3 regions of the Clostridium estertheticum genome follow, and region 3 is predicted to be linked to each of the others. Evidence: riboswitches for the same ligand, from Rfam matches in the RefSeq annotation. Region 3 holds a riboswitch; each other region holds the start of a gene.

Region 1 (4,997 bases), 430 kb from region 3:
TATAAAAATCTGCCGTCCTTTTTTCGCTGATACAATGTAAATTCCTGATTCATCTGATTCTGATATAATTTTAAGTTCATCGACTTTATCAATATCAACTTTCTTTATTTCAGAATGCCTTGAATGCGGAACATAAAACTCATCGTCAAATCCAGTCAATAGCCTAACATTCTTCTGCGTTGCCGTATGTTTAAATACTCCAAACAGTTTTTTGCATAGTTTATGTTTTTGAACTCCATAATGATAATAAAGCCCAGCTTGCGCACCCCAACAAATATGTAGGGTGGAGAATACATTGCGCACGCTCCAGTCCATGATTTTTTTTAGCTCATCCCAGTAATCTACTTCTTCAAAAGGAACATTTTCAATAGGTGCTCCTGTTATTATCATTCCATCAAATTTAGAATCTTTTATTTCATCAAAAGTATTGTAAAATTTAATTAAATGTTCAGGTGATATATTTTTGCTGTCATGACTTTCTGGGTGAAGAAGCACTATATCAATCTGAAGTGGTGAGTTACCAAGAAGTCTTAGAAGTTGCGTTTCTGTATCAATCTTTGTAGGCATTAGGTTTAAAATTATAATTTTTAATGGCCTAATATCTTGATGAAATGCGCAGTCTTCTGTAATAGTAAAAACATTTTCTTTATTTAGAGTCTTATATGCTGGAAGATTGTCTGGTATTTTTATTGGCATCTAAATCCTCCTTAGGTAATGCATCTTGCGTATTATAATATGACAGATTCATAAATTATTTTTGTGACTATTTAACTGCTTTTTCTAGGGCTTGATTTAAATCGTATATAATGTCATCAATACCTTCTACACCAATTGAAAGTCTTATCAAATCTGTAGTAACTCCAGCAGCCTTTTGTTCTTGCTCATTGAGCTCTGCGTGAGTTGTGCTTGAAGGATGAATTACAAGTGATTTTGCATCAGCAACATTTGCAAGTAGTGAGAATAACTCTACACTGTTAATAAATTTCTTTCCTGCCTCAAGTCCGCCTTTTATTCCAAAAGTAAATATTGAACCTGCGCCTTTTGGTAGATATTTTTTAGATAAATCTTTGTATTTACTTCCTTCGAGCTCTGGGTAATTTATCCATGAAACACTTGGATGCTTACTTAAGAATTCAACTACGGCTCTAGCGTTTGAAACGTGCCTCTCAACTCTTAAAGACAATGATTCAAGTCCCTGAAGAAATAAAAATGCACTTTGGGGACTAAGAGTAGCGCCAGTATTTCGTAGAAGCTGAACTCTAGCTTTTAAAGCAAATGCTGGTGCACCGAGGTCTGCATATACGAGTCCATTGTAGCTTTTATCAGGCGTTGTAAAATCAGGAAACTTACCGCTTGCCCTCCAATCAAACTTACCACCATCAACTATAATTCCACCAATAGTAGTTCCATGTCCACCAATAAACTTTGTTGCGGAGTGGATAACTATATCAGCACCAAATTCAATTGGACGGCATAGGAAAGGAGTTGCAAATGTACTGTCAATAATAAGTGGTATTTTATTTTCGTGTGCGATTTTTGCTACTGCTTCTATATCTAAAATATTTATTTTTGGATTCCCTATTGTTTCACCGTAAAGTGCTTTTGTCTTGTTTGTTATTGCTTTTCTAAAGTTTTCAGGATCATCTGGGTCTACAAATATTACGTTAATTCCAAGTTTCCTAAGTGTAACATTAAATAATTCATAAGTACCACCATAGAGTGTACTTGCAGTTACGATTTCATCGCCACAGCTAGCTACATTAAGTATTGCATAGAATATTGCAGCTAGTCCGGAAGCTGTAGCAAGTCCAGCAACGCCACCTTCAAGAGCAGCTACCCTCTTTTCGAAAACATCAGTAGTCGGATTCATTATTCTTGCATATACATTACCTGGCTCTTTTAATTGAAATAAATTTGCTGCATGATCTGCATTTTTAAAGACAAAAGATGATGTTTGATAAATTGGAACTGCTCTTGAACCAGTAGTAGGGTCTGGGACTTGTCCTGCATGTACCTGTAATGTTTCGAAACTTAATTTTCTCTCACTCATATTAATTCTCCTCTTTAATATTATTTTTAATTTATTGAATTATACTGTAAATATATGTTCGTTTTTTATACGTAAAGGTTTATAAAAAAAAAGCAACTCTCCTATAAGGAAAGCAGCACGATTAACTTTAATAAACAATAAAATTGTATAATAAAATTTGCTATCTTCCTTATCTTTCAGATTTTACAATCTGATGGAATTGACACCATTGCATTTCGCTATAAATGCTGGTTGTCGGGTATCATCGGGCCAGTCCCTCTACCTCTCTTGATAAGTATTTTGTATTAAGTTGTTAAAGATATGATAAAGCTTTTATTGAATATTGTCAATAGTCTAAAAACAAATTTACAGACTAATATGTACAGAAATAAAATAAATTGTCGATTAAAAACTAGATAAAAGGTAAATGTGATATTATAACAAATAAGTACTGCTCGCGGTAACAAAACAATGGAAATAGAATAATATAAAGTATAAATATTATTTTGGAGGTACTTATGTACGATTATCGTTGTAAAAATTGTGAAAATCTTGGACAATGTATGTCTATGATGAATATGCCCATGATGAATATGCCCATGATGAATATGCCCATGATGAATATGCCCATGATGAATATGCCTATGATGAATATGCCAATGGAGAATATGCCAATGGAGGATATGGAAATGGAGGATATGCCTATGGCGAATATGCCAATGGGAAATATGCCAATGGGGAATATGCCTATGGGAAATATGCCTATGGCGAATATGCCTATGATGAATATGTCCATGATGAACATGCCAATGATGAACATGCCAATGATGAATATGCCTATGTGTGAGGAAGATGATGATGAGTTAAAAAGCATGTACCCTAAGGTTTACCATAGGATGCATCCGATGGTAAAGCATCATTGCGATATGATGGTTGCAAGACATGGAAAGATGTATTGCCCTAGCAAGGAGGAAATGGATCATGTCTGTAAAGAAATAGCTGACAAGTACAAAGAGCACCATAAGGATGATTATGATGAGGATGATTGCAGAGATGATGGTGATGGTGATGATATGATGAGGAGAAGACGTCGCTTCAGCGGTGGGGGACTTCAAGATATAGCTAGAATATTAATTATCGGAACTTTACTTGGAGGCAGAGGCTATAATTACGGATATTAATATGATTAAATTTTATTAAGTATTATAAGTTAAGTTATTATTATATTCTAAAAAACTGCTGAAGCATGTTGGCAGTTTTTTTTATGTAAAGTACACATACTTATGAGTATTAGTGCAGATGGGACAGAAAGAGGATATAATGAAGAGAACCACGAAATAATTTATGTTATAAATAAATTTAAACAAAGGGGATAACAATGATAAAAACAAATGTTATGCGTATTTTAGATAAAATGAATATAGAATATAATGTTATGACCTATGAGGTTAAAGATGATAAAGTAGATGGGATATCTGTGGCAAAGAAGATAGGTAGAGATGAAAAATACCTATATAAAACCATAGTTACACATGCAAATTCTAAAGAAATTTATGTTATTGTGATTCCTGTCAGACAAGAAATAGATTTTAAAAAAGTAGCTAGAGTAACTAATGAAAAGAGCATAGAAATGTTAGACCTTAGAGATCTACAAAAGTGTACAGGATATATTAGAGGTGGGTGTTCACCCATAGGTATGAAGAAAAAGTATAAAACATTTATTGACAAAGGAGCACTTGAAATAGATAAGATAATTGTAAGTGCTGGGAAAATAGGATTTCAAATAGAGTTAAACCCGAACTTATTAAAAGATATCGTAGATGGTGAGTTTGCTGATTTAATAAAGTAAACCTAAAAAAATAAAAAAAGATGGTTTCTAACTAATATAGAAATCATCTTTTTTACTTTTTAGTTATTTGTTTATATATCTCCATTCATAGATCCAATATATTATTATTGCAACTACAGCAAAAAATATTGGACCACCTACACTCCAAAGGGTTGTTGGTAAGTCTCCTTCGAGTGCTGGTTGTATTATTGAAAAGAAATTTGCAAATCCAACAGTGAACATAACTACTATTGTCCATATTAAAGCACTTGTGTTAGTTTTAAATATTTCAAAAGGTTTAACAATAGCTTTGTTTTTCTTAAATGGTGCAAAAGCAAATGCTATAAACATGTATGGAAGAGTCATAGCTACGTTAGTCATTGAAACTAATATTTCAATGAACTTTTTCATAGAAGCTCCACCAACAACAGAAACAAGGAAAATCATAACACAAACTATTATGGCTTGAATCCACATTGCATTTTGAGGCATTCCGTTTTTCATTTCTGCCATTTTCCCAGGCCATAATTTAGGTGGCGTACCCTCAATTAATTGTTTTAATGGTGAGAACATTAGTGTAAAGAAAGCACCAGATAAAGCTAGGAACATTGAAAGTCCAACGAATCTAGCTACACCATGTCCAATTGCTATTGAAGTAACTTGGGTTGCACCGTATGCATTACCAAGAGAATATCCTAGGTTGTTCATTACTACATAACCAGCATTAGCTAAGTTAACGTTATCGCCAGTCATAACAGTAGACCAGTTAGTAAATATACCAACAAGGAATATTCCAAGTGAGTAGCCAATTGAGATAATAATTGCTGAAATAACAACACCTTTAGGGAAGTTTTTTTCAGCATTTTCTGTTTCATCAACTAGTCCTCCAACAACTTCAATACCACCATAAGCAAATATAGCAAATACTACGAATGCAAATGATTGAAGTATATTCCCAACAAATTTAGGATTTGGTGAATCTATGAATGAACTAATTCCAGTTATTGGCTGAGCTAAATGACCATGATTTCCTACAAGGACTAGAATAGCTCCAATAAATAAAACTATATTTAATAATGCTACTGCAGTACCTCCAAGTGAAGTTACTTTTTTTATTTTATCTAATCCCTTAGTTGATAT
Region 2 (4,997 bases), 1.2 Mb from region 3:
GGGCATTTACAATAATCATACTTTCCTGTGCTTGCCTAAAAATCTCCTTAAGTTTAACCACCTTAACACTTTTGCTATCAATAAGGTCTCTCAGAACGTTACCCGGTCCAACTGATGGTAACTGATCAACGTCACCAACTATTATAAGTCTAGTCCCTATTGTAATCGCATTTAACAAACTATTCATAAGCATTATGTCTATCATAGATGCTTCATCAACAATTAATACATCACAATCAAGTGGAGATTCCTCGCTTTTAGTAAACTGCGAACTGTCATCTCCACCTATCCCAAGCTCTAGCAGTCTATGTATTGTTTTCGCTTCACGCCCAGTAGCTTCAGTCATCCTTTTCGCAGCGCGTCCTGTGGGAGCAGCCATATACACTTTAAGTCCTGCTTTTTCAAACATTTCTATAATGCAATTGATTATAGTTGTTTTACCTGTACCTGGTCCTCCTGTTATAATTTCAATACTATTTTCCATAGCCCCGCAAATTGCACTTCTTTGAGAAGTCGCAAATTGTATATTTTTTTCGTTCTCAAAATCATTAATTTTTTCTTCTATATCTATTTCTAATTCTTCATACTCTTCTATAGATAAGGTTATAATTTTTTTAGTTATACTTAATTCACAATAATAAAAAGGCATAGTAAAAACGCAGTCTTCTTCATCTATATTCTCAATCTTCAATTTCCCGTTCAATACATTATCATAAATATTTTTCTCAATTTCTTCATCAGTAACCCCAAGAATGTTTTTAGATTGCTTATACAATTTAAAAAGGGGCATATAAGTGTTTCCCATAGCACAGAATTCATTAACCACATAATTAATCCCACTTTGTATTCTAAAAGGTGATTCTTTATCAATCCCTAAACTCCGCGCTATCTTATCTGCAATTTTAAATCCTACACCGGAAATAGTTTCAGTTAGTACATAAGGATTATCTTGAACTACTTTTATCGATTCTGCTCCATACTTTTTATATATTTTTACACATTGGCTAGGTGTTACTCCATATGTTTGAAGAAATATCATAATATTTTTTACTTCTCGTTGCTTTGCGTAAGATTCAAATATTAACTGAATCTTTTTTTGTCCTATACCATCAATTTCTTTTAATTTTTCTATCTCATTATCTAATATATTCATAGTATCTTCGCCAAAGCGCTGTACTATTTTTTTAGCAGTTACAGGTCCTATTCCCTGAATAACTCCTGAAGATAAATATTTTTCTATACCCATAAGTGAGCTAGGTATAATTTCCTCACATTGGACTATCTTAAATTGTTTACCAAATTGAGGATGATTGACCCACTCTCCAGTTAACTTCAGATTCTGACCTTCACTTATATATGGCACAACGCCAACCACGGTTATTTGTTTTTTATTATCATTTAAATGAGCAATCATATATCCATTGTCTTCATTATGAAATACTATATCTTCGATTGTTCCTTGTATTTCTGACATAAAATCTCCCCTATTTATAAATTTATATAATAATATTATATCATATGTGTTATACAACTTTTATCAATAGTATACCTCTATCTTAAGTTTTATCAAAATTCTAATTAATAATCCATAAATTGCATAATAAATATGGTTTTATAATTGTTTTACTTTAAAATTAATAATTATATACGCAAAAGAAGGATAACAATTATTAATTGTCATCCTTTTTTACTTATATTATAAATATTTTTTTATTTCATCAACCTTATTTAATTTTTCCCAACTTAAATCCAAATCATTTCTTCCAAAATGTCCATAAGCTGCTACTTGTTTATAAATAGGTTTTCTAAGATCTAATTCTCTTATAATAACAGCTGGTCTTAAATCAAATACTTTTTCGATTATTGCAACTATTTTATCGTCAGAAATTTTTCCTGTTCCAAAAGTTTCTGCTTCTATAGATACTGGCTTGGCTACACCTATAGCATAAGCTAACTGAATTTCTAATTTATCTGAAACCCCTGCAGCTACTAAATTTTTAGCAACCCATCTTGCAGCATATGCAGCTGATCTATCAACTTTCGTTGGATCTTTTCCTGAGAAACATCCACCGCCATGTCTACCAGATCCTCCATAAGTATCAACTATTATTTTTCTTCCTGTTAAACCAGAATCACCTTGTGGTCCTCCGATAACAAATCTACCTGTAGGATTTATATAATATTTCGTATTTTCATCTAATAATTCACTTGGAACTATTGGCTTTATTACGTTTTCTATTAAATCTTTTTCAATTTGATCATGAGTTGCTTCTACTCCATGTTGAGTTGAAATAACAATAGTATCTATTCTAACTGGTTTATTGTCTTCATACTCTACAGTAACTTGAGTTTTTCCATCTGGTCTCAAGTATTTTAATGTACCATCTTTCCTTACTTCACTTAATCTTCTTGCTAATCTATGTGCCATAGAAATTGGAAGAGGCATATACTCTGGTGTCTCATTAGTGGCAAACCCAAACATCATACCTTGATCTCCAGCGCCTATTGAATCAACTTTCGATGTACGGCCTTCCTTAGACTCTAAGTCTTCATCAACACCCATAGCTATATCTGATGATTGTTCATTAATAGATGTAATTACTGCGCATGTACTAGCATCGAAACCATATTTCGCTCTAGTGTATCCTATACCTTCAATAGTATTTCTAACAACTTTAGGAACATCTACATAACAATTAGTTGTTATCTCTCCCATAACCAATACCATTCCAGTAGTAACTGCAGTTTCACAAGCAACTCTAGCGTAAGGATCTTGTTCTAATATAGCATCAAGTACAGCATCTGAAATTTGGTCACAAATTTTATCTGGATGTCCTTCTGTAACTGATTCTGATGTGAATAATCTTTTCATATTAATTCTCCTTTCTAATGCTAAATAATAATTTTTTATAAAAATAAAACCCCTTCCAAAAATAAGAAGAGGTGTTTTATCCATCTCCCTTATCTTGCAGATTATAACTGCAGGAATTGGCACCATGGTGCATAGCACCGGTTGCCGGGTTTCATAGGGCCTTTTTCCCTCCACCTCTCTTGATAAGAGTTATCAATATTAAGTTTTCATTATACTACCACATGCAATCAGCAGTGTCAACATATCAATTCTTTTAGATTAAATAAGTAAAAAAAGACATCTATTGATGTCTTTTGGTGGAGGAGGATGGATTCGAACCATCGAAACATTACGTAACAGATTTACAGTCTGCCCCCTTTGGCCACTCGGGAACTCCTCCATATGTGGAGCTAGCAATAGGAATTGAACCTACAACCTGCTGATTACAAGTCAGCTGCTCTACCGTTGAGCCATGCTAGCATATACTTATTCGATTATAAAAAAATTGTTATGGTGGGAACAACAGGGTTCGAACCTGTGACCCTCTGCTTGTAAGGCAGATGCTCTCCCAGCTGAGCTATGCTCCCAGAATTAAATAAACACGATAAATGGTGGAGGAGGATGGATTCGAACCATCGAAACATTACGTAACAGATTTACAGTCTGCCCCCTTTGGCCACTCGGGAACTCCTCCATATGTGAAGCTGGCAATAGGAATTGAACCTACAACCTGCTGATTACAAGTCAGCTGCTCTACCGTTGAGCCATGCCAGCACATTATTAATATATCGTTTTGCCGTGTCGACAAGGATTATTATACAACTTAAAAAAATAAATTACAAATTTATTTTCCTTAAATAAACGACTTCTTCTCTACATTACTATATCATTCTCATATTTACTCAGTATTAAACGCTAATACAACTTTTTATTATTCAAGAGTTTTTTTATATAACCTACCTAAATATAGTTAATTCAGTTCTTCTGCCAAGTTCATATCTATAAACCTTCCAGCAACTTTCCGAACTTTGTCATATTCTTTTTCCGATAAATCTTTTTTCAATAATTTAAGTGCTTTAAGAACCCCTCCCTCAACATCTTTAGCATATAAATATTCCTTCACTTTCTTATACTCCTCTTTATCTAACTTCATACTTACATACAATAACTTGATTTTATCAGAAGTAGTTAAATTTTCTTCTATTTTTGATGCGGATACTTTAAAAACTGCTTTTTCATTTTTTTCTATATACTTATAATAATTTTCTAGACTATCCTTCTCCTCCTCATTTTTTTTAGTATCTAGATCTGATGAAATTACATTTGAGCTACTACCGCTCACCTTTTCTTCTTCTTTTTTATAATTACTACTCAATTTTTTATCCTGCATATTATCCCTTATAAGCACTTTAACCCCATCATTATTAGTTGTTCTTGAATTAGAATGTTTTGTATACTCAGCCACCTCAGGTTTATGCAAATTATTAACATAGTAATGATATGAAACCATGCTAATCACACTTACTAAAGTTGAGAATATAATAATGAATAACGAATTAATTCTTTTCATAAAATATCACCCCAAATAATTATTATATATAGATTATTTGCCAATTAATGATTTTTTTATTCTTTATAATAATAATGCTGGGAGTTTATTCATATAAATGATTCATAGGAAAATAAATAAGAATTGTTTTTCAAAGGCAGAAATGCAAGGAGGTATATTTCTTGAGCAAAGCTAAAACCCATTATAAAGACCCTTTAGCATACTATACAATTTCTAATTTTCTAAAAGACTATATTGACAAAAACACTCTAGTCGTTTGCATAGGTACCGATAGATGTATAGGTGATTGCCTTGGACCTTTGGTTGGTACCTTTTTAAAGAATAGTTCCTTTCCATTACCCGTTTATGGCACTATAGATAATCCAATTCATGCCTTAAACATAGATAGTAAGTTATCTGAAATAAACGCTAAACATCCAAACTGCACTATCATAGGTGTTGATGCTTGTCTCGGCGATATTGCAAATATTGGTGAAATCCAAGCTAGGAATTATCCAATCCATCCTGGTAAAGGCGTAGGTAAAAACCTTCCTAAAGTAGGCAATATCTCATTAGTTGGTATAGTAGATTCAAGTA
Region 3 (4,997 bases):
GAATGTCTCCACGGACAGTTGCAAGAACGATTGTACCTTTACTAATTTTTTTCTCAGTACTTGCCATCATTCTTTCTTTAATTATCTGGAAAGATTTTTTTACTGTATCTGCAGATTGTAACAATTGGGGAAGAAATATTTCTCCACTTTCATATTTTTGGCCTACAATATCAAGTGAGGGGATTAAATAGTTATTTACAACTTCCATTTCAGTCATAGTTTTTAGGAGCTCTTTTGTTATTTTTGAAGCTTCTTCCTTCATACCATCAATAATGATGCTCTTTAAATCTTTATTTGTAGTAATTTCTTTACTTGTCTGTTTTCCCTCATAGGTTGAGTAAATATCTATATATTTTTTTGATGCTATGTCATTATTCCATAAAACATTAAATGCATTAATCGTGGACATCATATCCTCAGATAGAGGATTGAGTATTGGAGCATCAAGTCCAGCAGTTAAGGCAGCAGCAAGGAAGGTTCTATTTAATATTCCCCTACGAGGTAAACCAAAGGATACATTACTTACACCAAGAGTAGTTTTAACGCCTAGTGTGTTTTTAACAAGCTGCACGGCTCTAATAGTTTCTTTAACCTCGCTTTGTTGAGCAGAGGCAGTTAAAACAAGACAATCTATAATAATATCTGATTTATCTATTCCGTATTCGGCTGCTCTTTTAACAATTTTTTGAGCTACCTTAAGTCTACCTTCAGCTGTAGAGGGAATTCCATCCTCATCAATGGTAAGTCCAATTACACATGCACCATATTTTTTAACTATTGGAAATACTGATTCCATTGTTTCATCTTTACCATTAACAGAATTTATTAGTGGTTTCCCGTTATAGATTCTAACTGCTGCTTCAATTACATCAGGCCGTACACTATCAATTTGAAGTGGAAGATTAACAATGCTTTGTAGCTCTTTAATAGTTTCAACCATAACTGCGAGCTCGTCAATTTCCGGAAGTCCTACATTAACATCTAGTATATCTGCTCCTGCATCTCTTTGATTTATGCCTTCTTGTAGTATATAGTCCAAATTATTATTTTTTAATGCTTCTTTAAGCTTTTTTTTGCCTGTAGGATTTATTCGCTCGCCAATAACTCTTATATCTTCTCCAAGTACTACTGTTAAGGAAGGCGAACTAACAGCTGTAAATTTTTTAACATCATGTTTTACAGGTTTCAAATCTTTTAACATATCAGATATATCTTTTATGTGCTGACTTGTGGTTCCACAGCAACCACCTAATATTGTAACACCCATCTCTGCCATGATTTTTGCGTACTGTGCAAACTCATGTGCGTTAACATCATAAAATGCTTCTCCGTTTTTAAGTTTAGGAAGACCAGCATTAGGTTGAACTATAACTGGTATACTTGAGTACTTAAGTATTTCTGTAATTATTGGAAGCATTTCATTTGGTCCGAGAGAGCAATTTACGCCAAGTGCATCTACTCCAAGGCTTTGAATTACATTAACCATAGTTATTGGGTCCGTACCAGTTAATGTTCTTCCATTATCCTGATAAGACATTGTACATATAACTGGCAGACTACTATTTTCCTTTGCTGCAAGAATGGCGGCTTTGGCCTCATAAATATCTGACATTGTCTCGATTATTATTATATCTGCACCTTCTCTTGCACCAATTATAATTTGCTCAGCAAAAGTATCATAGGCATCATTAAATGATAATGTTCCAAGTGGCTCCATCAATTGACCTATGGGCCCAATATCAAGTGCAACAAGTTTATCTTTAGCAGCACTTCTTGCTATCCTTACAGCACTTCCAACAATATCTTCCACACTGTATAATGTATTTTTAAGTTTATATCTATTTGCACCAAAAGTATTGGTGGTTATGACATCACTACCTACACCTAGGTATTCTAAATGTATTTTTTCTATGATTTCTGGGTGCAATACATTATAACTTTCGGGTAATTCACCCCTTTTAATTCCATATTTTTGGAGCATTGTTCCCATAGCACCATCAAATAATAAAAAATCATTAAAATTTATTTTTTTATTCACAACATCCACCATCCTTTCTGAATTCACAACCTACATTTTTACAACTTGCGCATCCAGTACGCTTTTTTAAATTTTTAGTCTTACTAAGGCCTATAAGTGCGGTTACAGATTTCCTTGGAAGCATTATACTATTTTCAGTAATAGATAGTCCTATTTTTTTATATGCATCCAATACATTTAGTATTTCGACTCCATTATCAATAGCGAAGTCTCCATAACCTGGACTATATCTAGTTGTAATATATAGGTCTTCTTTTAATGAATTTTTCATGATTTCATCTTGGAGATCATCACAAACATACTCTATTGCTGTGCTTGCGCAGGCATCCATAATTACACCCTTTGTTATATCAAATCTTGAGTAGTAGGCTAGTCTGCTATCCACAGCCGTTCCGAGAGTCGCAGCCATAACGACGCACTTGTCAGAGTTTATTAGAAGATCTTTTATATCATTATCTTTTAAAACTAAAGTGCTACCTAATAGAAAAAGAAAACCATTTTTTCTTTCAATATCAAAAATTTCATATACTGAACTAGCTTCGCTTATATCAATTATTTCTCTTGTGCATTCATCAATTAAATTTGTCATATTTTTATCTATCTTTTGGTTTTTATATCCCAAATATCTTAAAACTTCATTTTTATCGATTTCCATAGTAGCCTCCACTTAGTTTTATACTAGAATAAGGTATAAATACGATAATTGCAAATATTATATTTATTAATAACATTAAATAGGCCTAGGTTTGCATTGACATTTATATCTGTATGAGTTACAATAAAAAAAATAATTTAATAAATTTCTTATTTAGAGAGGTGGAGGGACTGGCCCTATGAAACCCGACAACCGACATTTTTTTGATGTAATGGTGTCAATTCCTGCAGAACATAGTTCTGAATAATAAGAAATCAGTTTTTTATGTATAGTAATACAGAAAACTGCTTTCTTACTTGAAGGCAGTTTTTTTAATAGGATTAAAATAAAAAAAATTATTAGAAAATTTGAATAATTAAAAAGATTTATACAATAAGCAATAAAGGAGTGTTAATATGAAGTATATCGTAGTACTCGGTGATGGAATGGCAGATTATCCAGTTAAGGAACTAGATAATAAAACACCTCTTCAATATGCAAAGACGCCTGCTATGGACTATATGGCAAAGCATGGTTTGCAAGGCTTAGTTAAAACCGTTCCAAATGGTATGCCAGCAGGAAGCGATACAGCAAATATGACTGTTTTTGGATATGATACAGCTGTGTATTATAGTGGTCGTTCACCTTTCGAGGCAGCAAGTATGGGAATCACAATGTTAGATACAGACGTTACATTTAGATGCAATTTGGTAACAGTGTCGGAAGGCGGGCCATATGAGGAAAAGATTATGCTTGATCATAGTTCGGATGAAATTACAACGGACGAGGCAAGGGTATTAATAAAAGATTTAAGTGAGTATTTAGAGACTGAGTCTATTAAGTTTTATCCAGGGATTAGTTATAGGCATTTAATAATATGGGACAAGGGGCCTTATTCATGGACACTTACACCACCTCACGATATACTAGGTCAAAAGGTAAAAGACTATATGCCGAAAGGGATAGGTAGCGAGATATTCGATTCAATGACAAAGAAAAGCAATAAATTTTTATCAAATCACGATATAAATAAAAAGAGAGTTGCAAGAGGGCTTAAACCAGCCAATTCAATATGGATTTGGGGAGAAGGAAAAAAACCACTCTTATCTAGCTTTTATAAAAAATATAATTTAAAAGGTTCTGTAATTTCAGCAGTTGATTTAGTAAAAGGAATTGGTATGTGTGCAGGAATGGATGTTATTGAGGTAGAAGGTGCCACTGGAAATATTCATACTAACTTTAAGGGGAAAGCAAAAGCAGCTCTTGAAGAATTGAAAAAGGGAAATGATTTTGTTTATGTTCATATTGAGGCTCCTGATGAATGTGGACATAGGTGTGAAATAGAAAATAAATATAAAGCTATAGAGTTTATAGATAACCAGATAGTACAGGTTATTAAAGATGAGATGGAGAAATTAGGTGAAGATTATAAAATGATAATACTTCCAGATCATCCAACACCTCTATCTCTTAGGACACATACAAGTGATCCTGTGCCATTTTTAATATACCAAAGCAATGATGAAAAAGAAAGTGGAAGTGACACTTATAATGAATTTACGGCGAAAGAGACAGGTTTGTATTTTCCAGAAGGATATAAGTTAATGGATTATTTTATAAAAGGCGGAAAATAAGAGAAATTAATATAAAAGATGAAATAGGAGGAATAATATTATGAAGCAAATATATTATAAGAGTACTCGTGGAAATGAAAAACTAGTGAAATCAGCAGAAGCTATTGCAAGAGGTCTTAGCGAAGATGGTGGTCTTTTTGTACCAACATCAATACCAAAACTTAATATAAGCCTTGAAGAATTGAGGGAAATGGATTATAAAAAATTAGCATTTACTATAATGAAGGAATTTTTAACTGATTATGATGAAAAAGATTTATTAGAGTCTATAGAAAAGGCATATGATGAAAAATTTGATACACCAGTTATTGCACCACTAGTAAAACATGGAGAAAATTATTTTCTAGAATTATATCATGGACCAACTTTAGCATTTAAAGATATGGCTTTATCAATATTACCTTATTTATTAAAAAATGCAGTAAAGAAATTAAACATAAATAAAGAAATGGTTATTCTTACTGCAACATCTGGGGATACAGGTAAAGCTGCACTTGAGGGTTTTGCAAATGTAGATGGTACAAAAATAATAGTATTTTTCCCACAAGAGGGTGTAAGCGAAATTCAAAAAAGGCAGATGCTAACGCAATCAGGGGATAATACCTCTGTCATAGGAATTGAGGGGAATTTTGACGACGCTCAAAATGGCGTTAAGAAGATGCTTACAGATGATAGTCTAATTAAGAGATTA

Evidence for each region. A riboswitch is a leader RNA that binds a small molecule or an ion and turns the genes downstream of it on or off. The one in region 3 is predicted to bind S-adenosylmethionine.
Region 1: another riboswitch for S-adenosylmethionine. It lies ahead of A7L45_RS05075 (O-acetylhomoserine aminocarboxypropyltransferase/cysteine synthase family protein); the one in region 3 lies ahead of A7L45_RS06980 (cofactor-independent phosphoglycerate mutase).
Region 2: another riboswitch for S-adenosylmethionine. It lies ahead of metK (methionine adenosyltransferase); the one in region 3 lies ahead of A7L45_RS06980 (cofactor-independent phosphoglycerate mutase).

Annotation. Positions count from the first base shown of each region.
Region 1 covers NZ_CP015756.1:1,065,064-1,070,060, forward strand. The annotation lists gene metA (homoserine O-acetyltransferase MetA) at 1-696, opposite strand, end outside; gene A7L45_RS05075 (O-acetylhomoserine aminocarboxypropyltransferase/cysteine synthase family protein) at 764-2,050, opposite strand; SAM riboswitch class I at 2,217-2,327, opposite strand; gene A7L45_RS05080 (hypothetical protein) at 2,548-3,210, shown strand; gene ybaK (Cys-tRNA(Pro) deacylase) at 3,408-3,878, shown strand; gene yjeM (glutamate/gamma-aminobutyrate family transporter YjeM) at 3,942-4,997, opposite strand, start outside.
Region 2 covers NZ_CP015756.1:263,551-268,547, reverse strand. The annotation lists gene recD2 (SF1B family DNA helicase RecD2) at 1-1,474, opposite strand, end outside; gene metK (methionine adenosyltransferase) at 1,697-2,872, opposite strand; SAM riboswitch class I at 2,959-3,061, opposite strand; tRNA gene A7L45_RS01285 (tRNA-Tyr) at 3,167-3,251, opposite strand; tRNA gene A7L45_RS01280 (tRNA-Thr) at 3,257-3,331, opposite strand; tRNA gene A7L45_RS01275 (tRNA-Val) at 3,363-3,438, opposite strand; tRNA gene A7L45_RS01270 (tRNA-Tyr) at 3,461-3,545, opposite strand; tRNA gene A7L45_RS01265 (tRNA-Thr) at 3,554-3,625, opposite strand; gene A7L45_RS01260 (hypothetical protein) at 3,822-4,421, opposite strand; gene yyaC (spore protease YyaC) at 4,583-4,997, shown strand, end outside.
Region 3 covers NZ_CP015756.1:1,492,826-1,497,822, forward strand. The annotation lists gene A7L45_RS06970 (homocysteine S-methyltransferase family protein) at 1-2,050, opposite strand, end outside; gene A7L45_RS06975 (vitamin B12 dependent-methionine synthase activation domain-containing protein) at 2,031-2,693, opposite strand; SAM riboswitch class I at 2,840-2,946, shown strand; gene A7L45_RS06980 (cofactor-independent phosphoglycerate mutase) at 3,089-4,306, shown strand; gene thrC (threonine synthase) at 4,347-4,997, shown strand, end outside.